Regions from separate parts of the Allobrachymonas sp. genome, predicted to be linked through region 2. Evidence: predicted binding sites of a transcription regulator. Region 2 holds the regulator's gene; each other region holds the start of a gene.

Region 1 (9,518 bases), on a different contig from region 2:
GATGACCGCGTAGATGTAGTCCAGCCCGAACAGCAGCTTGATGAGCTGGCCCGCACCGACCATCTGGGCGATCAGGTAGAACGCCACCACCACCAGCGTGCCGCAGGCGGCAAAGGCGCGGATGGGGGTCTGCTTGAAGCGGTAGCCCGCCACGTCGGCAAACGTGAACTTGCCCAGGTTGCGCAGGCGCTCGGCCATCAGAAAGGTGATGATCGGCCAGCCCACCAGGAAGCCGATGGAGTAGATCAGCCCGTCGAACCCGCTGGCCATGACGGCAGCGGAAATCCCGAGGAAGGATGCGGCGGACATGTAGTCGCCGGCAATGGCCAGACCGTTCTGGAAACCGGTGATGCCGCCGCCGGCCGTGTAGAAGTCGGCCGCCGACTTGGTCTTGGCTGCAGCCCACTTGGTGATCCACAGTGTGCCCATGACGAACAGGCCAAACATCACGATGGCCGTCCAGTTGGTGGCCTGCTTGGCCGTCTGGCCCACGTCGCCACCGGCCGCGAGAGCTGCGCCGGCCCCCAGCAGGGCGGGCAGCGCGATCAGGAAAGAGAGCTTTTTCATTGTGCGGCGTCCTTGAGAATCTGCTGGTTGAGCGCGTCGAACTCGGTGTTGGCGCGACGGACGTACATCACGGTGATGAGGATGGTGAACACGATCACCGCCAGGCCGATCGGGATGCCGAGGGTGGTGACGCCATCGCCCACCGGCTGGGCAAGGAATGCCTTGTCGAAGGCAATGAGGGAGATGAAGCCGTAGTACACGACCATCATCAGGATGGTCAGGATCCATCCATAGCGGTTGCGCCGGGCACGCAGCTCCTGGTATTTCGGATTCGACCGGATCTTGTCTACGACGGGATCAGTCATGGTTGCCTCCTTCTCGTTGGAATAGTGGTTGACGCAGGCATGGTTTCGCCGCAACCCTGCGCCTAACTTACAGAAAGTGCCTCCCGCCCCCATCCTTGCGGGTTCCCCATCATGTCGAAAACCCTGCCCCTGCACGTCAGCACATCGCAAGTGCCTCGGGGCAGACTGCAGGGCATCCCGATCCCGCCGCACCAGCGCCTCCCGGACACGTCCCGCCATGCCCAACGCCTTCCACTTCGACGCCTCCCCCTTCGACAGCCTCAGCAAGCAGGAACAGACGCTGGTGCGCGACAGCGTGGACATCGCCTACTTCCGCAAGGACGAGGTGATTCTCGATGTGGGCGACGTGCCGCGGCACCTGTACGTCATCATCAAGGGCCATGTCGCGCAGATGGAAGGCAGCGAACTGCTGCACCTCTACGGCCCCGACGACACATTCGACGGACGCGGGCTTGTGGCCGGACGCAGCAGCCACCGCTTCATCGCGCAGGACGAGGTGCTGGCCTACGAGCTCGCGCACGAGGCGGTCATGTCGCTCATCGCCAGCAACACCACCTTCAGCGCCCTGCTCTTTTCCAACCTGGGAGACAAGCTCAGCGCCCTGGGCCGGCGCCACAGCGAACGCGAGATGCAGTCGCTCACCCTGGCCCGTCTCGACGAGGCGGTGCTGCACCCCCCGCACTACGTCGATGCCGACACCGACATCCTGGCCGTGGCCCGCATCTTCGAGCAAGCCCGAACCACCCATGTGCTGGTCCGGGACGACACCGGCACCCTGCCCCGGCTCGGCATCTTCTCCAGCACGGCCCTGCCGCGAGCCATCCTGGACGGTCGCCCCCTGGACGACCTGCCCGTAGGCGATCTGGCCACCTACGAGCTCGTCACCCTGCGGCCGGACGACCTCATGGGCGAGGCTCTCACCATGATGCTGCGTCACCGCATCCACCGCATCGTGGTCGCCGACGGGGACGAAGTCCTCGGGGTGCTGGAATCGCTCGACGTGTTCAGCTTCCTGTCCAACCACTCGCACCTCATCCTTACCCGCATCGACCAGGCCACCAGCCTGCAGGCACTGGCGGACGCCTCGGCCCAGACGCCGCGCATGGTGCAGCAGCTCCACGCCAGTGGCACCGATGTCGGCCTGATCGGAGATCTGGTGCAGGAAATCAACGCCCGCCTGTTCGAGCGGGCCTGGCAGCTCATTGCCCCGCCCGAGCTGGTACACAACAGCTGCCTCATCGTCATGGGCAGCGAGGGGCGGGGCGAGCAGCTCCTCAAGACCGACCAGGACAATGGCCTCATCCTGCGCGACGGCTACACCCCGCCGGAGAACCTCGCAGCGCTGTGCGACCGCTTCAGCGCCGCCCTGGCGCAGTTCGGCTATCCCCCCTGCCCCGGCCGCATCATGGTCGACAACCCGGAGTGGCGCGGCAGCGCCGCCGAATGGAGCACCCGCACCCGCACCTGGCTCATGGGCGGACAGCCCCCCCAGCTCATGAACCTGGCCATCTTCCTCGATGCGCACCCTGTCTGCGGCGACGAGCGCCTGCTCGACCAGGTCCGCGAACGGCTCAGGGAGGTCGCCACCGACAACGATGCCACCCTCAGCCGCTTCGCATCGGCCATCGACGCCTTCGGCACCAGCAGCCACTGGCTCGGGCGGCTCTTCGGCCTGGGCGAAGACACCGACGAGGCACTGCACATCAAGAAGCACGGCATCTTTCCCATCGTCCACGGCGTGCGCAGCCTCGCGCTAGCCGAGCACATCGAATCCACCGGCACCGTGGAGCGCATCCGTGCCCTGGTGCAGCTCGGCGTGCTCAAGCCTTCCTGGGGCGACAGCCTCATCCACAGCCTGCATTTCTTCATGGGACTGCGCCTCAAGGCAGCGCTCGCCGAAATGGAAACGGGCCGCCCCGTCAGCGGCACCGTGGTGGCCAGCCAGCTCAGCAGCCTCGACCGCAGCCTGCTCAAGGACAGCCTCGGCATCGTCAAGCGCTTCAAGGCCATGCTGCACCAGCGCTTCCGCCTCGACGCCATGTAAGAAGACAGCCCCCCATGCCCATGGCCCTGCCCTCCCCCCCTCTCCACGCCCTGTGGCAGCGCACGCGCCAGCGCTGGGCACGGCGCCAGCTCAGCGATCCCGCCTACGCGTTCCTGTTCGATCCGCCGCCCCCGGACGAATACGTCGCCCTCGACTGCGAAACGACCGGCCTCAACACCCGCACCGACGACATCATCTCCATCGGTGCCGTGCGCATCCGGGGCCGCCGCATCCTCACGAGCGAACGGCTCGAACTGCTGGTGCAGCCACAGTGCCAGGTTCCGGCCGAAAGCATCCGCGTCCACCGCCTGCGCACCATGGATGTGGCCCATGGCCTCCCGGTGCAGGAGGCCATGCACCGGCTGCTGCACTTCATCGGCAGCCGGCCTCTGGTGGGGTACTACCTCGAATTCGATGTGGCCATGCTCAACCGTGCCGTGCGCCCCCTCATCGGCATCCGACTTCCGCAGCCACAGATCGAAGTCTCCCGGCTGTATTACGACTACCGCTTCCGCCAGCTTCCACCCTACCAGCAGCACGACAACGCCGACATCGACCTGCGTTTCGACACCCTCATGGCCGACCTCGACCTGCCCGTGCGCGAAGCGCACGATGCGCTCAACGATGCCGTCATGGCCGCCATGGCCTTCATCCGGCTGCGCGAGCTGCAAGGCTGACCAGGATGCCTATCTCTCGCCCACCGGTCCCGCCCTGCACGGGCACTGTCTGATCCACGCTGCCGGTCACTCCCCGTTCGCACGCCCTGTGCCCGAGACGGCGGCAACAGGTTCTAAAATCCGTGCATGAACACCCACCATACGCCCACCCAACCCAGCCATGCTGCCAGCGAAGCAGCCGAAGAACCGACCCGCGCCAGCAACTTCCTGCGCCAGATCATCGAAAACGACCTGAGCCAGGGCACCTACGCCAGCCGCAAATGGTCCGGCACACCGGGAGACGCCGCCCACCAGGCCCATGGGGAGCCCGATCCCGCCCGCATCCGCACCCGTTTCCCCCCCGAGCCCAACGGCTACCTCCACATCGGCCATGCCAAGAGCATCTGCCTGAACTTCGGCCTGGCCCATGAGTACCAGGGCATCTGCCACCTGCGCTTCGACGACACCAACCCCGAGAAGGAAAGCGTCGAGTATGTCCACAGCATCACGGACGCCGTGCAGTGGCTCGTCGGCCCAGCCTGGATCCATGACGACGTGGGCGGGCACGACGTGCATCTCTACTACGCCAGCCATTACTTCGACGCCATGCACCGCGCCGCGCTCTACCTCATCGAGCACGGACTGGCCTACGTCGACGAACAGAGCCCCGAGGACATGCGGCGCAACCGTGGAGACTTCACCCACCCCGGCGTGGACAGCCCCTTCCGCGCGCGCACCCCGGCCGAGAACCTGGCCCGCTTCGAGGACATGCGCCTCGGCAAGCTGGCCGACGGCGCCGCCGTGCTGCGCGCCAGAATCGACATGGCGCACCCCAACATCAACATGCGGGATCCGGCCATCTACCGCATCCGCCGCGCGCACCACCACAACACCGGCGACACCTGGTGCATCTACCCGATGTACACCTTCGCCCACCCCATCGAGGACGCCCTCGAAAACATCACCCACAGCATCTGCACCCTGGAATTCGAGGACCAGCGCCCGTTCTACGACTGGCTCATGACCACCCTCAGTGCCGGCGGCATCGTCAACGCCCCGCCCCCCCACCAGTACGAATTTGCCCGGCTCAACCTCACCTACGTCATCACCAGCAAGCGCAAGCTCAAGCAGCTCGTCGACGACAGCCACGTCGAAGGCTGGGACGATCCCCGCATGCCCACCATCGTCGGCCTGCGCCGCCGCGGCTACACCCCCGAGGCCCTGCGTCTGTTCTGCGACCGCATCGGCGTCTCCAAGGCCGACAGCTGGATCGACTACAGCGTGCTCGAAGGTGCCCTGCGCGACACCCTCGACCCTGTGGCCCCCCGTGCCATGGCCGTGCTCGACCCCATCCGTCTCACCCTGACCAACTGGGACGAACTCATGGGCGCCGGCACGCTCGACACCTGCCACGCCCCCGTGCACCCCCACCACCCCGAAATGGGCCAACGCACCATGCACATGGGTTCGCACCTGTGGATCGAGCGCGAAGACTTCATGGAAATCCCCGAAAAGGGCTACCGCCGGCTCTATCCACCCCACACCAACGCCGCCGGCCAGCCGGTTGACGGCAACAAGGTGCGCCTCAAGTACGGACACATCATCGAGTGCACCGGCTTCGAGAAGGACGCCTCGGGCCGCGTCACCGAGGTCTTTGCCCAGCTCCTGCCCGACACCAAGAGCGGCACCCCGGGAGCCGACCGCATCAAGGTCAAGGGCGTCATCGGCTGGGTCGGCGCCGAAGACGGCGTCCAGGCCGAAGTGCGCCTGTACGACCGGCTCTTCACCGAATCACAGCCTGACGCGGGCGGCAAGGACTTTCTGGCAGCCCTCAACCCGGACAGCCTGCGCACGGTCACGGCCTGGGTCGAGCCCTCCGTGTCCGGTACGGGCAGCCACTTCCAGTTCGAGCGGCTCGGCTATTTCGCCACCGACCGCGTCCTGTCCCGCGACGGCGAGCTGGTGCTCAACCGCATCACGGGACTCAAGGACACCTGGGGCAAGTAAGGTCGCGCTCTTCCCCCCACCACGCACCGCCCGCCACACGGGCACATGGCAATCCGTGCCTCCGTGCGGCGGTGGCGTCCCTCTCCCCGGCACACCACCGGGGAGCACACAGCCCCTCTGACGCCCTTTCCTGCACCGCAGACTGACTGCTTCATGGCTCTCTTTCCCCAGATCTTCGGACGCATCGAGCGCCACTGCAGCAACACCGGCGAGCGCAAGGTGCTGCAGCAGCTGAAGCGCTGCCTGTCGGACGACTACATCGTCTGGCACAACATCCCCATCGGAGACCGGCAGCGCGAGCCCGACTTCGTCATCCTCAATCCCCGCCGGGGAGTGCTGGTGCTGGAAGTGAAGGACTGGAAATTCTCCACCCTGCTGGAGCTCGACCGCGACAAGATCACCCTGCAGACGGAACACGGCCCCACCACCTGCGACCACCCCGACCGGCAGGCCATGCGCTATGCCCGTGAAATCCATGCCGTGCTGGAGCGTGACCCCCAGCTGCAGCAGCAGGGCCCCCTCCACCGCGGGCGCTGCATCGTGCCCTACGGCTGGGGCGTCGCACTCAGCGGCATACGCAGCCGCGACGCCGGCGCAGTGACCGACTTTGCCGAGATCTTTTCCCCCCACAAAACCCTGCTGGCCGATGATCTGGCGGAATCCGTGCACCCCGACCAGTTCGAGGAACGCCTGTGGGCCATGTTCGTGGTCGCTTTTCCCGTCACGCTGACGCTGCCGCAGCAGGACCGGGTGCGCTGGCACCTGTTCCCCGACCTGCGCATCACCATGGGCACCCCCAGCAGCTCGGAAAGCGGCAGCGGCATGCTGACCATTCCCGACCTGATCCAGGTCATGGACCTGCAGCAGGAAACCACCGCCCGCACCTTGGGCACCGGCCACCGCATCATCCACGGCCCTGCAGGATCGGGCAAAACCATGGTGCTCATTTTTCGGGCCCAGCAGCTCGCGGCCCAGGCTGCCCCGGGCAGTCCTCCCATTCTGGTCACGTGCTACAACCGCCCACTTGCCGACCGGCTGCGCCAGATGCTCGCCGAGCGCGGCGTCTCTCCCCAGCGGGTCCAGGTCCAGACCTTCCACCAGTGGTGTAGCGAGATGGTGCGCAGCTACCAGCTGCCGGTTCCCCGCGGACTTTCCACGTCGGAGAGTCTCGATGAGCAGGTTCGCGTCGTGGAGCGTCATCTGGCCAGCGGCATGGTGCCGCAGGGCCAGTACAGCGCCCTGCTGATCGACGAAGCACATGACTTCGATGCCACCTGGCTGCGCATGGCAGCCCAGCTCGTGACCCCCGCGACCAAGTCCCTGCTTATCCTGTATGACGATGCCCAGGCCATCAACCGCAGGGCAGAGCGCCGCAGGTTCAGCTTCGCGAGCGTCGGCATCGAGGCCCAGGGACGCACCAGCATCTTCAAGTTCAACTACCGCAACACCACCGAAATCCTCGCGGTGGCTCTGCACCTTGCGGACAGCCTGCTGACCGAACGCGAGGAAAACGACGACCACGTGGCCCGCATCCATCCCGAAACAGCCGGCAGACGCGGCCCGGTCCCGGTGCTGCTCAAGGCCCGCGACGGCTGGGAAGAAGCCAGGCACGTCGTCGACCGCATCGCCGCGCAGCTGCGTGAAGGCGTTCCTCTCGACGACATCGCCATCCTCTCCACCGGATACCGTCTCAACGCCATGGAGCAGTGCCTCACCCAACGGGGCATCCCCTGGCAACGCCACCGATCGGGCATCAGCCGCATCGACTGGTCGATTCCCAGCGTCAAACTGCTGGGCATGTCCACGAGCAAGGGGCTGGAATTCCCCCACGTCTACGTGGCCCATATCGACGGCCTGCCAGAACGGGCAGACCAGGACACCGACGACGCCCTGCGCATCCTGTACGTGGCCATGACGCGCGCCACCCAGACCCTCACCCTCTCGGCCGCAGCCATCACGCCCCTCGTGCAGCGGGTGGAACAGTCCGTCGCTGCCGTGCGCCAGGAGTTCGGCGGCTGAAGATGCGGCTTCCCCGTCAACCCTCTCGCCTCCTTCCCTGATACGCCTGCCCTGCGCAGCTGACCATTCCCCAACGGCATCTCCTTGACGCACATCAAGGGATGTTTCCCTCTGTACGATCGTCCAATGCAGCCCCCTATAATTTTCCGTCATGTAACGTAACTCATCACCCTCTGAATGCGGAAGGAATGCTCCAGGGGCAAGAGAAATTCAAGGACTTACGCATGGCGCACATTGAATGGACCCCCGAGCTGAACCTGGGCATTGCAGAGATCGATGATCAGCATCGTCGCATCGTCGACTACCTCAACGAGCTCTACCAGGCACAGCTCAGGCAGGACCGCAACATGCTCAAGGAGATCATCGACGACGTCATGGACTACACGCTGTCCCACCTCGGCTTCGAGGAAGTCATGATGCGCGATGCAGGCTACGAATTCTTCAACGCCCACAAGTGGGTGCACGATGCCTTCGTCGACCGCGTCTCCGGTCTGCACAAGCGCTTCGACGAAGGCGAAGATGTCGCAGCCGAGCTCCACGCCCTGCTGGCCCGGTGGCTGGTCAATCACATCCTCAAGCAGGACAAGCACTACGTGGACGTGGTCAAGGCCCACGCCAGCCAGAATGCCCTACACACCCAGTCCAAGCGCATGAACTGGCTCTCCCAGTTCTTCGGAGGAAAATGAACAGCCGCTTGAGCGGTGGAAGCTGCGGCGTGCACTGACCGCAGTGCATCCAGCCAGTTTCTCAGGCCGTGCAGCACACGCAGCGGGCAGTCTCTCTAGTTCTGCGCCTGCCCACCATCGGCTTCCTCATCCCACTTCCGCAGCTGTGCGAGCTTGTCGGCGATCTTGAGCTCAAGCCCTCGGGGCACGGGGCGATACCAGCCCGGTTCCGGCATGTCTTCCGGCAGATAGGTCTCCCCTGCCGCATAGGCATGGGGCTCGTCATGGGCATAGCGGTAGTCATGCCCGTAGCCGAGTTCCTTCATGAGCTTGGTGGGCGCATTGCGAAGATGCACCGGGACTTCCCGGCTGCGGTCCTTGCGGATGAAGGCCCGTGCCTGGTTGTAGGCCATGTACCCCGCATTGCTCTTGGGCGCCACTGCCAGGTACAGCACCGCCTGCGCCAGTGCCAGTTCTCCTTCGGGGCTGCCAAGACGTTCGTAGGTGCTGGCCGCCTCATTGGCGATCTGCATGGCGCGCGGATCGGCCAGTCCTATGTCCTCCCAGGCCATGCGCACGATGCGCCGCGCCAGGTAGCGGGGATCGGCCCCTCCGTCGAGCATGCGGCAGAGCCAGTACAGGGCTGCATCGGGGTGCGATCCACGCACCGACTTGTGCAGGGCGGAAATCTGATCGTAGAACGCATCGCCCCCCTTGTCGAACCGCCTGCTGTTCAGGGTCAGCGCGTTGTCGATGAAAGCCGCATCGATGTGCGTGACCCCCGACGTCTGTGCCGCCGACATGCACTGTTCGAGCAGGTTGAGGAACCGGCGTGCATCCCCATCGGCATACCCGATCAGGGTATCGACCGCCACATTCTCCCATGTGAAAGCTCCCTGCAGCGTTCCACGCGCCCGCTCGAACAGCTGCCGCAGCTCGGCTTCGGACAGGGGCTGCAGCACGTAGACCTGCGCCCTCGACAGCAGGGCCGAATTGACCTCGAAGGAGGGATTCTCGGTAGTGGCACCGATGAACGTCACCAGTCCGCTTTCCACATAGGGCAGCAGGGCATCCTGCTGAGCCTTGTTGAAGCGGTGAATCTCATCCACGAACAGAATGGTGTGCCGCCCCTGGGCAAGATTCTGGCGGGCACGGTCCATGGCTGCCCGGATGTCCTTGACGCCCGAGAACACCGCAGACAAGGCGATGAAATCACAATCGAAGGCGGTGGCGGTCAGCCGTGCGAGCGTCGTCT
Region 2 (9,518 bases):
GACGTGGGTGCCGCAGTCATTGCGGGCAGCCACAACATCCAGTCCCCGGTCCAGGTGCGCATCGACAAGCTGGGGGGAGCCACGCGCTACGCCGCCATCGTGTCCATGATGGAACAGGCGTCCGTCGAAAAACCCCGGCTCGCCGCACTGGCTGACCGCTTTGCCAAGCCCTTCCTGCTCGTCGTGCTGCTGGCTGCGGCTGCGGCGTGCCTGTACTGGTGGCGCCTGAGCCCCGAACGCGCCGTCATGGTGGCCGTGTCGGTGCTCATCGTCACCTGCCCGTGTGCCCTGTCGCTGGCGACCCCCGCCGCCATGCTGGCAGCCGCTGGTGGACTGGCACGTCGCGGGGTACTCGTGCGCCACCTGCAGGCCCTTCAGACCCTTTCCGAGGTCGATACCGTCGTCTTCGACAAGACCGGTACGCTGACTTCCGATGCCATCTCCCTCGAACGCATTCTGCTGCGGCCCGGAGCGGACCGCCGGCAGGTCCTGGAACAGGCCGCGGCACTGGCACGCCATTCACTGCACCCCGTTTCCCGGGCACTCGTCGAAGCGGCGGGGCTTGAGGGCATGGCCCTGCTGCACCAGCCCTGGCTTGCGCGGGACGTGCGCGAACAGCCCGGAGGAGGGGTGGAAGGACAGGTCGTTGACGAGCACGGCACATCGGCCCAGGTCATGCGGCTGGGGTCGGACCGTTTCTGTCAGGTGGCCCCGCAGACCATCGAGGAGCTGCCGCCGGAAAGCCTGCACGCCAACCTCAGCGACGAGAACGGCTGGCTGGCCACCTTTGTACTCAAGGAAGAATTGCGCGCCGATGCGGAGGAAACCGTCCGTCGGCTGCAGGCACTCGGGGTGCGTGTGCAGGTGCTTTCGGGCGATCGACCCCAGGCGGTGCGGCGTGTGGCCGATCTGCTTGGCATCGAGCATGCGCAGGGAGGCTGCTCCGCATCGGATAAACTCGCCTGCCTGCGCGCAGAACAGGTGCAGGGGCACCATGTGGCCATGGTGGGAGACGGCATCAACGATGGGCCGGTGCTTGCCGGAGCCCATGTGTCCTTTGCACTGGGCAAGGCAGTTCCGCTGGCCCAGGCACAGTCCGACTTCGTGGTGCTGGGCAACAGCCTCATGGCCGTGTTCGGCTCCATCCGGCTCGCGCGCGCCACCATGCGTGTCGTGCGCGAGAACCTGGTCTGGGCAGCAGGGTACAACCTGATCTGCATTCCCCTGGCCGCCATGGGCATGGTGCCCGCCTGGCTGGCCGGACTGGGCATGGCCAGCAGTTCGCTGCTGGTGGTGCTCAATGCCCTGCGCCTCGTGCGCAGAACCGAGTGAACGGCCAGCGGCCTCCGGCAAGGGCTGCCCTTAATGGAAAGGAGCATGCATGGAAATTCTCTATCTGTTGATTCCCCTGTCGGTGGTGTTGGTCCTCGCCGTGCTTGCCGGGCTGTGGTGGGCCATCCACACCGGGCAGTTCGAGGATATCGAGGCCGAAGGGCAGCGAATCTTCAAACAGGATTGATGTGTATCAAGTTGTGATTTGCGTTTAACATTACGCTGATCGGGGTCTTTTTGAAAAAGAGGTGAAAATGAGTTTTCCAAACGCTCAGGCAACCACGTACAACGATAGGGTTGTACGTCAGTTTGCCATCATGACCGTCGTCTGGGGTGTGGTCGGGATGCTGGTCGGCGTGTTCATCGCCGCCGAGCTCACCTGGCCTGAGCTCAACTTCGGTATTCCGTGGCTGTCCTACGGCCGTCTGCGTCCCCTGCACACCAATGCCGTGATCTTCGCCTTTGGCGGATGCGGCCTGATCGGGACGTCCTACTACGTCGTTCAGCGGACCTGCCAGGTGCGCCTGTTCAGCGACAAGCTGGCTGCCTTCACCTTCTGGGGCTGGCAGGCCATCATCCTGGCCGTTGCCATCACGTATCCCCTGGGCTACACCTTCTCCAAGGAATACGCCGAAATGGAATGGCCGATCAAGCTGGCCATTGCCGTGGTGTGGGTGGTCTATGCCATCGTGTTCTTCGGTACCGTCGGAACCCGCAAGGTGCGTCACATCTATGTGGCCAACTGGTTCTATGGTGCCTTCATCATCACCATTGCCCTGCTGCACATCGTCAACAGCGCCTTCATTCCCGCCGGCTTCCTCAAGTCCTATTCCGCCTATGCAGGCGTGCAGGATGCCATGGTGCAGTGGTGGTACGGGCACAATGCCGTGGGCTTCTTCCTGACCGCAGGCTTCCTGGGCATGATGTACTACTTCGTGCCGAAGCAGGCTGGCCGTCCGGTGTATTCCTATCGCCTGTCGATCGTCCACTTCTGGGCCCTGATCTTCACCTACATGTGGGCCGGTCCTCACCACCTGCACTACACGGCCCTGCCGGACTGGACGCAATCCGTCGGCATGATCTTCTCCCTCATCCTGCTGGCTCCGAGCTGGGGCGGCATGATCAACGGCATCATGACCCTGTCCGGTGCATGGCACAAGCTGCGTGACGACCCCATCCTGCGCTTCCTGATCGTGTCCCTGTCCTTCTACGGCATGTCCACCTTCGAAGGCCCGATGATGTCCATCAAGACCGTCAACGCCCTGTCCCACTACACCGACTGGACCGTGGGCCACGTGCACTCCGGCGCCCTGGGCTGGGTGGGTCTGGTGACCATGGGCTCCATGTACCACCTGATTCCCAAGCTCTTCGGCAAGAAGGAAATGTACAGCGTCAAGGCCATCGAAGTGCACTTCTGGGTCGCCACCATCGGCATCGTGCTGTACATCGCTGCCATGTGGATTGCCGGTGTGATGCAGGGCCTGATGTGGCGTGCCATCAACCCCGACGGTACCCTGACCTACACCTTCGTGGAAAGCGTCAAGGCCACCTTCCCCTTCTACGTGATCCGTCTGACCGGTGGTGTCCTGTACCTGGGCGGCATGATCGTCATGCTCTGGAACACGCTGATGACTGCCTCCAAGGGCCGTTCCGTGACCATCCAGATTCCCGCCGTTGCCCCTGCACACGCCTAAGGAGTTGAACAACATGGCAAATCAACCTGCTGCGGGTGGTATCACCCACGAGAAAGTCGAGACCAGCAACTTCCTCATGATCGTGCTGACCCTGCTGGTGGTGGCAATCGGTGGACTGGTGGAAATCGTTCCCCTGTTCTTCCAGAAGTCGACCACCCAGCCGATCGAGGGGCTCAAGCCCTACACGGCGCTCCAGCTTGCTGGCCGTGACATCTATCAGCGCGAAGGCTGCTACAACTGCCACTCGCAGATGATCCGTCCGTTCCGTGCCGAGACGCTGCGCTATGGTCACTATTCCGTGGCTGGCGAGTCTGTCTACGATCACCCCTTCCAGTGGGGTTCCAAGCGGACCGGTCCCGATCTGGCCCGTGTGGGTGGACGCTACAGCGATGACTGGCACTCCCAGCATCTGCACAATCCTCGCGATGTGGTGCCCGAGTCCAACATGCCGGCCTATCCCTGGCTGGAAAAGAACACGGTCGACGACACCACCATTGCTGACCACATGCGTGCACTGCGTCGGGTAGGGGTTCCCTATACCGATGCCGATATTGCCGGAGCAGCTGCCGCTGTGAAGGGCAAGACCGAGCAGCAGGCCGTGATTGCCTACCTGCAGTCTCTGGGCACCGCCTTCGCTGCTGCCAGCGAGGGCAAGACAGCCGCTCCGGCTGCCGGCGCCTCCGCTCCGCAATAAAACCGCATTCCCAGGAGGAACCTTCTCATGGATATCAACGATTGGCGCAGTTTGGCCACGGTGGCGAGTTTTGTCATGTTCATCGTGATCATGCGCTGGGCCTATTCCCATCGCAACCGGCATCACTTCGATGAAGCGGCACAGCTCCCGTTCATGCACGAAGACCATCCTCCTGTGGCGCAAAAATCCGAGGAAACAAAATGAGTGACTTCATCAACTCTTTCTGGTCCGTGTACGTGATGGCGATCGTGGCGTTCGGCATCCTGTTCTGCGTGGCCATTCTGCTGATCGGTGCCACGGCGCGCGCGCACACGGCCGCCGACAACACCACCGGCCATGTATGGGATGGCGATCTGCGCGAAATCAACAACCCGCTGCCCAAGTGGTGGGTGGGTCTGTTCTGGATCACCATCTTCTTTGCCATCACCTATCTGGTGCTCTATCCGGGCTTCGGCACGTTCAAGGGCATTCTGGGCTGGACTTCCCATGGGCAGTACAACACCGAAATGGCCAAGGGTGATGCGCAGGTGGCACCTCTGTTCGCCAAGTACGCCAACATGCCCGTCGAGGAGATCGCCAAGGATCCCAAGGCAGTGGGCATGGGACAGCGTCTGTTCCTGAACAACTGTGCGCAGTGCCATGGTTCCAATGCCAAGGGCGGCAACGGCTTCCCGGATCTGTCCGACAATGACTGGCTGTGGGGCGGCAAGCCCGACACCATCATCCAGACGATCACCAACGGACGTCATGGCCAGATGCCTCCCATGATCGGAGCCATCGGTGGCAAGCCGGATGATGCCAAGGCAGTGGCCAACTACGTGCTGAGCCTGTCCGGTCAGCCGCACGATGCAGCTCTGGCTGCGGTGGGCAAGCCCAAGTTCGCGGCCTGCGCAGCCTGCCACGGTGCAGATGGCAAGGGCAACCAGGCCCTGGGCGCACCCAACCTCACGGACAACGTGTGGCTGATGGGCGTGCCGAGCGAGGAAGGCATCGTCAAGCAGATCACCAACGGCAAGGTCAACATCATGCCGGCCTGGGGCAAGCGCTTCTCGCCCGAGCAGATCCGCCTGCTGGCATCGTATGTCTGGAGCCTTTCCAACAACAAGTGATCTTCTGCGCCCTCGTGGCGCTCCAAGCTGATCTTCTTACCGCCATGAACTTGATGCAAGTCATGGCGGTTTTTCTTTTGTGAAACAATAGACGCTATCATATTCATGCAAGTGAAAGTCTGATTTGTAATAAAAGGTCACGCGTATGTCTCAAGAAACGCCCGAACACGACTCGGGCTCGCATTCCGAGCCCAAAGCGACTCCCAAGAAGGTCATTCCGATCGATGCAGCGCCCGCGACAACGTCGCTGTTCGCTGCGGCCAAGACCATCCATCCCCGCACGGTTTCCGGCATCTTCCAGACCTGGCGCTGGATCTTCGTCGGACTGACGCAGCTGGTGTTCTACGGACTGCCCTGGCTGGAATGGAGTGGCCGACAGGCGATACTCTTCGATCTGGAGGCACGCAAGTTCTATATCTTCGGATTGGTCCTGTATCCGCAGGATTTCATCTACCTCACCGGCATTCTGGTGATTTCGGCCCTGTCGCTGTTCCTCTTCACCGCCGTGGCGGGGCGTCTGTGGTGCGGGTATTCCTGTCCGCAGACCGTCTACACCGAGATCTTCCTCTGGGTGGAAGCCAAGATGGAAGGGGATCGCAGCGCGCGCATCCGCCTCGACAAGAGCCCCTGGAATCTCGAAAAAATCTGGCGGCGCGGCGGCAAGCATGTGATCTGGCTGCTCATCGCCCTGTGGACGGGGTTGACGCTCGTGGGGTATTTTTCGCCCATCCGTGATCTGGTGAGCAACTTTGCACAGTGGCATCTGGGCAACTGGGAGACCTTCTGGATCTTCTTCTATGGCTTTGCCACCTACGGCAACGCTGGCTACATGCGCGAGCAGGTGTGCAAGTACATGTGCCCGTATGCCCGCTTCCAGAGCGCGATGTTCGATGCCGACACGCTGATCGTGACCTACGACGACAAGCGCGGCGAGCCGCGCGGTCCGCGCTCCAAGAAGGTGGATCGTTCCGAAGTGGCGCTGGGCGACTGCATCGACTGCACCATGTGCGTGCAGGTCTGCCCGACTGGCATCGACATTCGCAATGGGCTGCAGTACGAATGCATCGGCTGTGGTGCCTGCGTGGATGCCTGCGATGAGGTCATGGACAAGATGAACTACCCGCACGGGCTCATCAAGTACTCGACAGAAAACGCCATGAAGAATGGCTGGACCAAGAGCGACATCATCCACCGCGTCATGCGGCCCCGGATTCTGGTGTACACCGGCATCCTGATGCTGATCGCCACGGCGCTCGTCGTGAGCCTCTCGATGCGTTCGCCCATGAAGGTCGACATCATTCGCGACCGGGGAGTCATGTCCCGTATCGTGGCTGGCAACAAGATCGAGAACACCTATCTGGTGCGCATCATGAACACGACCGAGAATGCGCAGACCTACAACATCTCTGTCGAGGGAGTGACGGGGGCGGAAGTGGTCGAGGGCTCGACCGTGACCATCGGTCCCGCTCAGGTGGAGCAGAAGGCCGTGAGCGTGCGGGTGCCCTACGGTACGCTGGAACCAGGATCGCATGCGATCAACTTCCAGATCGAGCAGGCTGGCACCGATGTCTCGGTGACCGAAAAGGGCGCTTTCTCTGTACCCAAGTAAGTTCGTGCGATATAGTGAGAGCCCTGCGGTTCGAGGGCTCTCGCCTTCGCAAAGGAGTTGTACGCATGGAAGCAAATACCACACTGCCGGGCCTGTCCAAGGCACATCCCGAGGACGGGCGTCCCTGGTGGAAATACCCCGTGGTCTGGATGGTCGTGGGGGGGCCGCTGTCGGTGGTACTGGCCTGTCTCGTGACCTGGTATTTCATCATGCAGGCCCCCGAGCAGGTTCTGACGCGATCGGAAGACGAGCCCAACACCGATCAGATGGTACGTGCAAAGGGGGTGAACTATGCTCCTGCCGAAAAGGCGCGCAACCATGCAGCCACTGGGGTTCCGGTGGATGACCACTGACGGGGCAGGGGTTTCCCTGTCTGCACCATGACAGCAGCCGGCCTTGAGCCGGCTGTCCTGTTTCTGGAGCAGGGATCTGCCAGGGGATCGGAGTGGCGAGAGTGTGCAGGCGCCGTCTGGTGCAGGGACGTTGCGCTCAGTCTTCTGTGTGCGTGTGCTGGTTGACCAGACGCTGCAGGGCCTCGATGTCGAGAATGCGGACGTGGCGCTGCCTGACCTCGACGATGCCTTCCTCTGCAAAGCGGGAGAACATGCGGCTCACGGTTTCGAGCTTGAGTCCCAGGTAGCTTCCGATCTCCTCGCGCGTCATGCGCAGGATGATCTCGGACTGGGAGAACCCCCGTGCATGCATGCGCTGCACCAGGTTGAGCAGGAAGGCTGCCAGACGTTCCTCGGCCCGCATGCTGCCGAGCAGCAGCATCACGCCATGGTCGCGCACGATTTCGCGGCTCATGATCTTGTGGAGATGGCTCTGCAGGGCCGGGACCTGGCGGGCCAGGGCTTCAAACCGCTCGAATGGCATGACACACACTTCGGCGTCTTCGAGGGCTATGGCATTGCAGGTATGGGCATCCTGCACGATGCCATCAAGGCCGATGATCTCGCCGGCCATCTGGAAGCCAGTGACCTGGTCGCGTCCATCCTGGGTGGTGATGGTCGTCTTGAACACGCCCGTGCGCACGGCAAAGAGGGCAGCAAAGGTTTCTCCGGCATTGAAGAGTGCCTGCCCCCGCTTGATCTTGCGCCGTGTGGCTACCACGTCGTCGATGTACTCCAGCTCGGAGGGCGTCAGTCCCATGGGCATGCACAGTTCACGCAGATTGCAGTTCGAGCAGGCTACCTTGTAGCCTTGGGCCAGCGAATGGGTGGGCATGGTGGAAAAGCGAGGGACAGAAGAAAGAACACTGCCCCGATGGGGATTGGGTTGCACACAGGTGAGAACCATTATCGCATGGGGCAACTTGCCGTTGATGCAAGTCAATGTGGTCCTGCGGGAGGATGGGCACATTAGAGAGATGAAAAGTCCTGCAGCCGAAAGGGGATGTATGTCCCTGAGGCCATGTCCATTTCTGCGGCCTGGAGCGGCAGGAGAAAGGGGCATGCACGCAGCAGAGGCCGGAATCCGCAGGGCATGGCCATGCGCCGTCATGGTCGCATGGGAGAGAACTGCCGGGAGCCGGGTCGACGATCTTACAATGCACGGAACATGAGCAGTCAGGCACTTTCCCACATCACCCCCGAATTGCTGGCACGGTATGACATTGCCGGTCCACGCTACACCTCCTACCCCACGGCCGACCGTTTTGTCGAAGCCTTTGGCGAGAACGACTATGTGGCAGCGCTCGAGCAGCGCAGCAATGGCCGTGCGGGGCAGGTGCTCCCGCTGTCGCTGTACGTGCATGTGCCGTTCTGTGAGTCGCTGTGTTACTACTGCGCCTGCAACAAGATCATCACCAAGCACCATGAGCGGGGTGCCGAGTATCTGCGCTATCTGCAGCGCGAGATCGATCTGCATGTGGGGCGGCTGGGACGCGGACAGACGGTGTCGCAGCTGCACTTTGGAGGCGGCACGCCCACTTTCCTGAACGACGCCGAGCTCACGGAGCTCATGGGCATGATCCGGGGCGCATTCACACTGGTGCCGGGCGGGGAGTATTCGATCGAGGTGGATCCTCGCACGGTCGACGAAACGCGCCTGCGCACGCTGGCTCGGCTCGGTTTCAACCGACTGAGCTTCGGGGTACAGGACTTCGACCCCGAGGTGCAGAAGGCGGTGCACCGCATTCAGCCGGCATCGCAGGTGTTCGCGCTCGTCGAGGCTGCCCGCCAGATCGGGTTTGAATCGGTGAACGTGGATTTGATCTATGGCTTGCCGCAGCAGACGGCAGCATCCTTTGCGCGCACGCTGGAGCAGGTGTGCACGCTGCGGCCCGACCGCATCGCACTCTATGCCTACGCGCATCTGCCGGAGCGCTTCAAGCCCCAGCGGCGCATCGACGCCTATACGCTGCCCAGTGGCGGCGAGAAGATCCAGATGCTGTCGCAGTCGCTGCAGGCCTTCAGCCAGGCGGGCTATGTGTATGTGGGCATGGATCACTTTGCCCTGCCGGATGACGCGCTTGCAGTGTCCAAGCGTCAGGGCAGCCTGCATCGCAATTTCCAGGGCTACAGCACGCAGCCTGACTGCGACCTCATCGGGCTGGGGGTGTCGGCCATCGGGCGCATCGGTTCGACCTACAGCCAGAATGCCAAGACACTGGAGGAGTACTACGACTGTCTGGATCGTGGGCATTTCCCCGTGGTGCGCGGGCTGGCGCTGACGCGCGACGACCTGATCCGCCGCACGGTGATCATGGCCATCATGTGTCAGGGAGAGGTGGAGTACGAAACCATCAATCTCGCATACATGATCGATTTCCGTCAGTATTTCGCCCGCGAGCTGGAAGATCTGAAACGGCTGCAGGGAGAAGGGATGGTCGAGGTGGATGCACAGCGTCTGCAGGTGACGGATCAGGGCTGGTATTTCGTTCGCGGGGTGGCCATGGTGTTCGACAAGTACCTGCAGGCCAATCTGTCGCGCACGCGGTTTTCCAAGATCATCTGACGGCGTGTCGATGCAGCTCTCGCTTGCCGCCACGGCATTTCTGATGGGGCTGGCCGGAGGGCCCCACTGCATTGCCATGTGCGGTGCGGCCTGCGCCGGGATCGGTCATGCGGCTGGGCCGG
Region 3 (9,518 bases), on a different contig from region 2:
CTCGATGAAGTCGCCCAGGTGCGAATCATCGTCGTCCCCGATGGGAGTTTCCATGCTGATCGGCTCCTTGGCGATCTTCATGATCTTGCGGATCTTGTCCTCGGGGATGTCCATCTTCTCGGCCAGGATGGAGGCGTCCGGCTCGAAGCCGAATTCCTGCAGGTGCTGGCGCGAGATGCGGTTCATCTTGTTGATGGTCTCGATCATGTGCACCGGGATGCGGATGGTGCGGGCCTGGTCGGCGATGGAACGCGTGATGGCCTGGCGAATCCACCACGTGGCGTAGGTCGAGAACTTGTAGCCACGACGGTATTCGAACTTGTCGACGGCCTTCATGAGGCCGATGTTGCCTTCCTGGATCAGGTCGAGGAACTGCAGGCCGCGGTTGGTGTACTTCTTGGCGATGGAGATCACGAGACGCAGGTTGGCCTCGATCATTTCCTTCTTGGCATTGCGCGAGCGGCGTTCGCCGTCGTTCATGCGCTTGTTGATGGCCTTGAGCTCTTCCAGCGGCACATAGACCTGGGTCTGGAGGTTGATCAGGTTCTGCTGCAGTTCCTGGATGGGCGGGATGTTGCGCGCCATGGTGCTGCTCCACGGCTTGCCGGCTGCGGCCTGCTCCTCGACCCATTGCAGGTTGAGCAGGTTGGGCGGAAACTGGGCAATGAAGGTTTCCTGGGGCATGCGGCACTTGTCGACGATGATCTGGCGCAGCTTGCGTTCGTTCTGGCGGATCTGTTCGACCTGTCCGCGCACGGTGTCGCACAGCTTCTCGATGGTCTTGGCCGTGAAGCGGATGGTCATGAGCTCCTGGCTGAGCTTTTGCTGCGCCTTCATGTAGGTCGGCGTGCCATAGCCTTCCTTGTCGAAGGACTTGCGCATGGTGTCGAAGTGCTTGCGCAGCAGGTCGAAGCGACGCAGGGCCTCGTTCTTGAGCTCTTCCATCTTCTTGGTGAGCGCCTTGGTGCCACCGTCGTCGTCATCGTCGTCGTATTCGTCGAAGTCTTCCTCGGCCACGTAGTCGTCGGCTTCGTTGTTGTCTGCAAAGCCGTCGACGATGGTGGAGATGACGGCCTTGCCCTCGCGGATTTCCTCGGCCATGGCCAGGATTTCCTCGATGGTTGCGGGAGAGCCGGAGATGGCCTCCATCATGTCCATGAGACCGCCTTCGATGCGCTTGGCAATCTCGATCTCACCCTCGCGGGTCAGCAGCTCTACCGTGCCCATTTCGCGCATGTACATGCGCACCGGGTCGGTGGTGCGGCCAAATTCGTTGTCGACGTTCGACAGAGCGGCCTCGGCTTCTTCCTCGGCTTCTTCCTCGGTCGTGGCCGACCCGCTGGTATTGGCGAGCAGCAGGGTCTCGGCATCGGGGGTCTGTTCGTAGACGGCCACGCCCATGTCACCCAGCATCGAGACGACCACTTCGAGCGTTTCGCTGTCGACGAGCTTGTCGGGCAGGTGGTCGGAGATTTCCGCATTGGTGAGGTAGCCGCGGGTCTTGCCGAGCTTGATGAGCTCCTTGAGGCGCTGGCGGCGGGTGGAGACTTCCTCTTCGGACAGGATGGTCTCGTCAAGGCCGAACTCCTTCATGAGAGCGCGTTCCTTGGCCTTGGACAGCTTCATGCGCAGCGGCTTGACCTTTTCGGGCACGGCCGCAGCTGTCGGCGCGGCAGCGGGAGCCTCTTCCTCTTCCGCATGGTCGTCGGACAGGTCGGCGTCGAGGTCGGAAAAGTCCTCGTCCTCTTCGGAGGCTGCCTTGCGGCCCTTCTTGGCCGTGGTCTTGGAGGCTGCGGCCTTGCGTGGAGCCTTGGCGGCGGTCTTGGTGGTCCGCGTCTTGGTAGCCTTGGCCGGCGTGTCGGTATCGGGTGTGGCTGCAGCCGCCTCGGTTTCGGTGGCTACCTTGGCTGCGGTCGTGCGGGACTTGCGGGCGGTGGTGGCCTTGGCAGGCTGATCTTCGGTTTCCGGGCTGGCCTTGGCAGCCTTGACGCGGAAGATGCGGGGTGCGGGAGTGGAGGAGCTGGTCGTCGAGGACATGGTTTTTGTTTTGCTGCCACGCGCTGTCTTGGCAGCGGTGGGGGAGTCTTCGGGAGGAGTCGTCACGCTCTCGGGCGAGGCATCGGCGATCTTGTCGCCTGCGGCTTTTCTGCTGCGGGTCTTCACGACCGGAGTTCCTGGCTCAGCGGCGGGAGATTTGCGGGTCTTTTTGACCTTGGCTTCAACAGACGGAGAAGAAACGGATGAATCCGCGGTGCTGTCTTTTTTGGAGGTTGCCATGACTATCCCTTCCACACATCAGTTCGGAACGGGGCAGATGCCCGTGTACGTGCCTTGCCACATGGGGGCGTGGGCGCCGATTTCCAGATGGAGAAAAATTGGAGGAGCGGACAGGAGAGGCCGGAAGGGGCACATCAGGCTGTCCATGCCGATGACCTGCAGGGCCTGCAGGCCGGTGAGACAAGTGGGATGGGCGAACATTTGGGATACAGCCCTTGCGAAGGTGGCCGGAACGGAGATGGTGTTCGCGGATGGCCGGGATCGGAGGTACTGCTGTCGCGCTTGTCTGCAAGCTGACAATTATACCCTTCCCGGCCCATCTGCCGACAAAACAGGCAGGGGCAGAGGAAGGAGGGGTTGTGTAACGGATGAGCGGCGAACCACCCAGGACTGCGCCTCAGTGCAGGCCGGTGAGCTGTGCGGCAATGGCGCGGCGGAACGGGGTGATGCGCTGCCCCAGGCGGAGCATGCCGTCTCTCACCAGCCGGGCCACGGGGTGCTCGAAGGTATAGAGCTTCACGATCGCCTGTGTGGCCAGATACAGCGGACGAGTGGACAGCATGTGGGTGCGTTCGTAGCGCGCGAGCAGCGCGGGGTGGCCGATGTCCCGTCCCTGGGCATGTGCCTGGATCAGGGCCTGGCTCAGGGTTTCGATGCCCAGCAACCCAAAGTTGAATCCATGGGCGGTGACTGGATGCATGCCCACTGCTGCATCGCCGATGCAGGCAAAGCGTTGCGCCACCAGATGGCGTGGATAGACGCCGACCAGAGGATAGGCATGGCGTGTGCTTGTGAGAGTCATGGCACCCAGCCGGCCCGCAAAGCGGCGTGTCATGTCGGAGTTGAAGACGTTGTCCTCCATGTCGAGCACAGCATCCATGTCGCGGCTGGGCAGCGTCAGCACCACCGAGGACCGGTGCATGCCGGTGACGGGATCGTCGTTCATGGGCAGCAGCGCCAGAGTCTGACCGTAGTCGAACCATTCCCAGGCGACGTGCTCGTGCGCGCGCTCGTGTGTCATATTGCACACCAGCATGGTTCGCCCGAAGTCGTGCATGTCGGCGGCAATGCCCATGGCACGGCGCGTCTGGGAGAAGCGGCTGTCTGCGGCAATCAGAAGACGGGAACGGAGGACGCGCCCATCCTCGCAGGTGACCTCGGCGTGGGTATCGTTCGAGCGTACCCTCGAGATGCGGCATTCACAGAAGAGCTCGATGTCGTGGTGGGCCTCGATGGCAAGCTGAACCGTGTCCCAGGCAGCCTGCCGGATCAGATGGTTGGAGACCAGCCATCCCAGTTCGCTGCGCGAGGACAGCTCGTGTCCGATGACCATTGCAAAGGGGTGACTGCCGTTGAGCACCTGGGCATCGCGCAAAGCCGAAAAGGCGGTGGGTTCCAGTTCCTCGATGCGCTGCCACAGCCCCCATTTCTGCATGGCGTGGGCTGAGCGTTGGGTGAGGGCAATCTCGCGGCCATCGAAGGCAGGATGCGCCACGGCCGACTGCGGCTGCTGTTCGAGCACTCCGATGTGAAGTCCCTGTCCGGAAAGGGCTCGGGCCAGGGTCAGGCCGGCAGGGCCGGCGCCCACGATCAGGATGTCGAAGTCTTGGGTCATGGCAGGCAGTCTAGCGACTTGCCCGGGCGGAGTGCTTGATGCCGGTCAATTGCACAGCCGCCTATCGGGCCTCACTCCGCCGGAGGCGGTGGCACATTTATGGTGCATGGCGTTGCGTGAGGGGCGTGGCCATGGCGCAGGGCGGTCTGGGTGGGCCTTGATGTCTGTAGGTGCAACCTATGCGGACGTGAGGTCATGGGGGTCATGCAAAGGTGCAACTTATCGCTTCGGCGCGGTCGGTGGACAGATGAATGGAGGTTCAGACGGGGCTGGGGGGAGTGACGGCATTGTCAAGCGGTTGCCGGGGGATGGCAGGCAAGGGGGCATTGCAAGAAGACCCATGCGGGGAGGGGTGTGTAGGACGGATGCGGGTTTTTACCGAGTCCGGTCATGGGGGGAATGGCGCATTCGTTCCGTATCATTGCCTTTTGATGGTGCGTGTCGGGGTCGGGCATGGCGATGGGATTGCAGGGTTGCACCAGTCTGGTGTGACTGGCGGAAAAGAGGCCGGATGTTTCGGGCTTCTGCACGAGGATATGTCCATGCAAAAGCATCGCCGATGGCCTGCGACATGCCACGAAATGTTCAATTTCGACGAGTGGCTGGAAGTCTGTACGGCGAATTGAAAGAATTGGCCCGGTTTGTGCTTGTAACAGCACGCATAGTTTCTTGCGGTGGGTTTCAAAGCCCGTTTTTGTCTATCGATGGAGAGTAAAACATGCAATTCAAACTGCGTATGAGCGTGGTCGCTACCATGGTGCTGGCTTCCATGCTGGCTTCCTGCGGCAAGAAGGATCAGACGGCCTCTTCGTCTGCTTCCGGTGACGCTGGGGCTGCTCCCGGTGAGCTGGTCGTGAAGATCGCCTCCGTGGCGCCCATGTCCGGCAGCCAGGCCCACTATGGCAAGGACAACGCCAACGGCGTGCAGATGGCCGTCGATGAAGCCAACAAGCAGGGCGTGACCATCGGGGGCAAGAAGGTGCACTTTGTGGCCGTGCTCGAAGACGATGCTGCCGACCCCAAGCAGGGTACGGCCGTGGCACAGAAGCTCTGTGATGCCAAGGTGGCAGGCGTCGTCGGTCACCTGAACTCCGGCACCACGATCCCCGCATCCAAGATCTACAACGACTGTGGCCTGCCCATGGTCACCGGTGCTGCCACCAACCCTGCGCTGACCAAGCCCGGGTACAAGAATGTCTTCCGGATCATCGCCAACGACAACGTGCTCGGCGCTGCGCTGGCCGATGAAGCCAAGAAGCTCGGCCTCAAGCGCGTGGCTGTGATCGACGACCGCACGGCCTATGGCCAGGGCATCGCCGAGATCTTCACGCAGACGGCCAAGAAGAACGGCATGGAAGTGGTGAGCACCCAGTTCACTAACGACAAGGCGACCGACTTCATGGCCATCCTGACAGCCGTGAAGGCCCAGACTCCCGATGCGGTCTTCTACGGCGGCATGGATGCACAAGCCGGCCCGATGCTGCGCCAGATGGCCCAGCTGGGTCTGGACAAGGCCAAGTTCTTCGGTGGCGACGGCATCTGCACGAACGAGCTGGTCAAGCTCTCCGGTGGTGCCAAGCCGCTGGGCAACGTGATCTGCGGCGTGGGTGGAGCATCGCTCACCAAGATGAAGGGCGGAGCCGAGTGGCGCAAGAGCTATGACGCCAAGTTCCCCAACCAGTTCCAGGTCTACAGCCCGTACACCTACGACGCCACCATGCTGCTGATCGACGCCATGAAGAAGGCCGATTCCGTCGATCCCAAGGTCTACCTGCCCAAGCTGGCTGCCGAAGACTATCAAGGCGTGACGGGCAAGATCACCTTCGACGACAAGGGTGAAGTCAAGGACGCAGCCACCACGCTGTTCCACTACCCCGACAACAAGAAGCAGGAACTGTAATTTCCTGTCGGCCGGCCATGGCGTGCCCGAGGCATGTCATGGCGCCAGGCCCATAGGGCTTGCAGCCTGTTGATCTGATGAGGAGCCTGAGCCCGGCAGCGACCGGACTCAGGCTCTTTTTTTGCCTTGGGAGTGCCGGGCATGCAGGAAGATGAGACTGAGGTCGGCAAGCGCTGGAGAGACGCATCCCTGAGTGGTCTGCCCGTGCACGGCAGAGTGGAGCCAGTGGACAGGCCGGCCATGATGAGGCGGCGCGGAGGTACAGGCCACACCCTTGCGGATGCAGGGCCTGGACCATCGTCGCTCAGGAGTGCGTTTTGTGGGGGGCCGAAGCGGCTGGCTTGCTGACGGACGGAGGAAGGGGGCGACAGTCGGCCGGCAGGCTGGACTGGGTACGATCGATGCTCCGGAGCATGAAAATGCCGTCGTAATCCACGGCCTGGCCGTCGGTGGCCTTGCCTTCGTCACTGGCATGGAGCTCGACATAGATGGGCTGGTAGGCTTCTCCGGCCTTGTCGGCCTTGTCGATGGCAAGGTCTTCGAGGCGGCCGAGCAGTTCGTCCGGGCCGTCGAGCCAGTAGGTTCGGTCCGAGTTGCAGGGGGTGAAGGTTTCGACCTCGGGGCCCCACACGAAAAGTCCGCGATAGGCCACGGAAGGCCCCGATGCCGGTGCGGCAGGCAGGGGGGGCAGTGGGGCAGAGGAACTGTTCTGGGCGTCTGCATCTGCAGCCGCCACGGCAGAGGCGGCCGACATGGCCGCACTGGCATCGGACGAGGAGTCGGCTGCAGAGTGGCAGCCCGTGGCGCTCATCAGCCAGCAGGTGGTGCCCAGGCTGGCCAGCAGGGCGGGCAGATATCTCATGGGAAGGACCTGTGGAACAAAGAAGGGGGCCCGTCAAGGCCCCCTTGCAGCATGCCTGTATCCCTGCTGAGGCAGGGACGGCGAGGCTTATTTCTTGGCAATCATGCCATAGATGGCCAGGACTGCCACAGCCCCGATGACAGAGGCGATCCAGCCAGCCACTTCACCGGATTTGTACCAGCCGATGCTGGCTCCCACGAAATTGGCCAGGGCCGCGCCCACAATGCCCAGAATCGTGGTCATGACCCAGCCCATGGAGTCGCTGCCCGGCTTGATGGCACGTGCAATGAGGCCGACGATGAATCCGACGATGATGGTGGAAAGAATGGACCACATGGACAGGCTCCTTGGGAACGAAGGGATGAATGAACCTTTGTTATGGTAGGTGCAAATGCCGTGGGGAGACCGACGAATGTGTGACTTATCGTGCGTGAGCGCCTGCTTCCTGCACCAGGGCTTCCAGTGCGGCGGAGACATCGAGCCATTCGAGCTCGGCTTCTTCGAGCGCGTCGGTCACCTGCTTGAGCTCCCGTCCTGTGTCTGCGATCTGAGCAGGGGGCATGGGTTCGCACAGCCGGGCCTCCAGCGTGGTTTTTTGGGCACCCAGCGTTTCGAGGCGTGCGTCGAGCTGTTGCTGCCGCTTGGCCAGGGGGCGTTTCTTTTCGAGAAACTGCTGGCGCAGAGCGGCCTGCTGCCGGCGCAGCTCGGCTCCGCTGGCTGCCGGGGAGGCGGCGGGGCTGTCTGCCGGTGGGGGGCTGTCTGCTGCCGGTGACTCCGAGGCACGTGCCGCCTGCAGGGCTTCGCGCTTCTGGCGGGCCATGTCGATGAGGTGGCGCTGGTAGTCGTCGAGATCGCCCTCGAAGGGCGCCACCGTGCCGTGTGCGACGAGCCAGAAGTCGTCGCAGACGGCGCGCAGCAGGGCACGGTCATGGCTCACGAGCATGACGGTGCCGTCGAAGCTGTTGAGCGCCATGGCCAGGGCCTCGCGGGTGACCAGGTCGAGGTGGTTGGTGGGTTCGTCGAGCAGCAGCAGGTTGGGGCGCTGCCATACGATCATGGCCAGGGCGAGGCGTGCCTTTTCTCCACCGCTCATGGTGCCGACGGCCTGGTGCACCATGTCGCCGGCAAACTGGAAGCTGCCCAGAAAGTTGCGCAGTTCCTGCTCGCGGCCGCAGGTGGCAGCGATGTCCGGGTGGGCTTTGGCGAGCCGCACCATGTGGCCGAGGGGGGTATCGTCGGCCATGAGCATGTCGAGCTCCTGCTGCGCGAAGTAGCCGAGCCGCAAGCCCTTGCCTTCGGTGAGGTGGCCGGCCAGCAGGGGCAGGACATGGGCGATGGTCTTCACGAAGGTGGATTTGCCCTGCCCGTTGGCGCCCAGGATGCCGAGGCGCTGTCCGGCCAGCACGGAGCGGCTGACGTCATGCAGGATGACGGTGTCCTGCGGGCCGATGGGCGGCAGGGCTTCGCCGGTCTGCAGCTGATGCTGGTGCAGTGCATCGCTGGTGGTGAAGTCGGCAGGCTCATGCAGCGGGGTGGCCGGGGCGGGCGTGGCCGGTGTCGCGCCCCGGTAGCCGAAGGCGGCCTGCCGGATGATCAGCATGGGGTTGGGAAGCTGCGGGGGCTCCTCGAAGGTGAAGGTGAAGTCGGCACTCGTCAGGACGGGGGCGAGCCGCTCCATGCGTTCGAGGGCCTTGACGCGGCTCTGGGCCTGGCGGGCCTTGGTGGCCTTGGCCTTGAAGCGGTCGATGAATTTCTGGAGGTGGGCGATTTTTTCCTGCTGGCGGTGGTAGGCGGCCTGCTGCAGCGTGAGCTGCTGGGCGCGCAGTTCCTCGAAGGTGCTGTAGTTGCCACCGTAGCGCGTGAGCTTGCCGTGCTCGATCTGGATGGTGACCTGGGTGACGGCATCCAGAAACTCGCGGTCATGGCTGATGATGAGCAGGGTGCCGGCATAGCGCCGGAGCCAGCCTTCGAGCCAGACGAGGGCGTCGAGGTCGAGGTGGTTGGTGGGCTCGTCAAGCAGCAGCAGGTCGCTGGGGCACATGAGGGCACGCGCGAGCTGCAGACGCATGCGCCAGCCTCCCGAGAAGCTGTTGACCGGCCGGTCGAGTTCATCGACCTGGAAGCCGAGGCCCAGGATCAGGGCCTGTGCGCGAGCCGTGGCGTCGTGGGCCCCGGCATCGGTCAGCAGGGCGTGCGCGTTGGCAATGGCGATGCCGTCGTTGGCGGCGTCGGCTTCGCGCAGGGCGGCCTCTGCCTCCTGCAGGCGCGAGTCGCCTTCGAGCACGAAGGCCGTGGCGCTTGCGGTGGTTTCCGGCATGTCCTGCGCTACCTGGGCGAGGCGCCAGCTGGCGGGAAAGAGGACCTCGCCGCCGTCTTCGTGCAGGGTGCCGTTGAGCAGGCCGAACAGGCTGGATTTGCCAGCGCCGTTGCGGCCGATGAGGGCAGCGTGCTCGCCGGGGTTGATGGTGACGGAGGCGTGGTCGAGCAGGACCTTGGTGCCGCGCTGGAGGGTGACGTCTTGCAGGACGATCATGGTGCAGGGGTGTCTTTCAGGGCTTCGCGGGTGAGCAGGAGCACCTGGCGGTCGCCGGCGCTGGTGTCGAGCCACACGGGATTGAGGTGCGGGAATGCCGTCTCGAAATAGGCGGCCTCGTGGCCGATTTCCAGCACGAGTACGCCGCGTTCGCTCAGGAAGTCGGGCAGCCGGGCCAGCAGCGGGCGAATGAAGTCCATGCCGTCCTCGCCACCGGCCAGGGCGAGTTCGGGTTCGGCGCGGTATTCGGCCGGCAGGGCCTGCATGCTGGCGCTGTTGACGTAGGGGGGGTTGCACAGCACGAGGTCATAGGGGCCTTCGCACTGAGCCA

Evidence for each region. The regulator FNR, encoded in region 2, switches genes on or off when oxygen is low (the NO sensors DNR and NnrR bind a similar motif). The targets are predictions, from matches to a motif close to TTGATNNNNATCAA.
Region 1: a site for FNR is predicted at 7,683-7,696, ahead of ACE3P9_RS05990 (bacteriohemerythrin). Genes of this name have one in related genera too.
Region 3: a site for FNR is predicted at 3,928-3,941, ahead of ubiM (5-demethoxyubiquinol-8 5-hydroxylase UbiM). Genes of this name have one in related genera too.

Annotation. Positions count from the first base shown of each region.
Region 1 is NZ_JAYRLV010000005.1:78,727-88,244, forward strand. It holds gene ACE3P9_RS05960 (cation acetate symporter) at 1-567, opposite strand, end outside; gene ACE3P9_RS05965 (DUF485 domain-containing protein) at 564-872, opposite strand; gene ACE3P9_RS05970 (DUF294 nucleotidyltransferase-like domain-containing protein) at 1,090-2,916, shown strand; gene ACE3P9_RS05975 (3'-5' exonuclease) at 2,937-3,593, shown strand; gene ACE3P9_RS05980 (glutamine--tRNA ligase/YqeY domain fusion protein) at 3,720-5,579, shown strand; gene ACE3P9_RS05985 (3'-5' exonuclease) at 5,733-7,598, shown strand; gene ACE3P9_RS05990 (bacteriohemerythrin) at 7,823-8,284, shown strand; gene ACE3P9_RS05995 (replication-associated recombination protein A) at 8,380-9,518, opposite strand, start outside.
Region 2 is NZ_JAYRLV010000004.1:94,645-104,162, forward strand. It holds gene ACE3P9_RS05255 (heavy metal translocating P-type ATPase) at 1-1,332, shown strand, start outside; gene ccoS (cbb3-type cytochrome oxidase assembly protein CcoS) at 1,382-1,519, shown strand; gene ccoN (cytochrome-c oxidase, cbb3-type subunit I) at 1,587-3,026, shown strand; gene ccoO (cytochrome-c oxidase, cbb3-type subunit II) at 3,040-3,720, shown strand; gene ACE3P9_RS05275 (cbb3-type cytochrome oxidase subunit 3) at 3,748-3,924, shown strand; gene ccoP (cytochrome-c oxidase, cbb3-type subunit III) at 3,921-4,829, shown strand; gene ccoG (cytochrome c oxidase accessory protein CcoG) at 4,975-6,438, shown strand; gene ACE3P9_RS05290 (nitrogen fixation protein FixH) at 6,504-6,791, shown strand; gene fnr (fumarate/nitrate reduction transcriptional regulator Fnr) at 6,928-7,665, opposite strand; gene hemN (oxygen-independent coproporphyrinogen III oxidase) at 7,999-9,396, shown strand; gene ACE3P9_RS05305 (sulfite exporter TauE/SafE family protein) at 9,407-9,518, shown strand, end outside.
Region 3 is NZ_JAYRLV010000008.1:31,142-40,659, reverse strand. It holds gene rpoD (RNA polymerase sigma factor RpoD) at 1-2,277, opposite strand, end outside; gene ubiM (5-demethoxyubiquinol-8 5-hydroxylase UbiM) at 2,675-3,892, opposite strand; gene ACE3P9_RS07720 (branched-chain amino acid ABC transporter substrate-binding protein) at 4,611-5,792, shown strand; gene ACE3P9_RS07715 (hypothetical protein) at 6,097-6,654, opposite strand; gene ACE3P9_RS07710 (GlsB/YeaQ/YmgE family stress response membrane protein) at 6,742-6,990, opposite strand; gene ACE3P9_RS07705 (ABC-F family ATP-binding cassette domain-containing protein) at 7,076-9,187, opposite strand; gene prmB (50S ribosomal protein L3 N(5)-glutamine methyltransferase) at 9,184-9,518, opposite strand, start outside.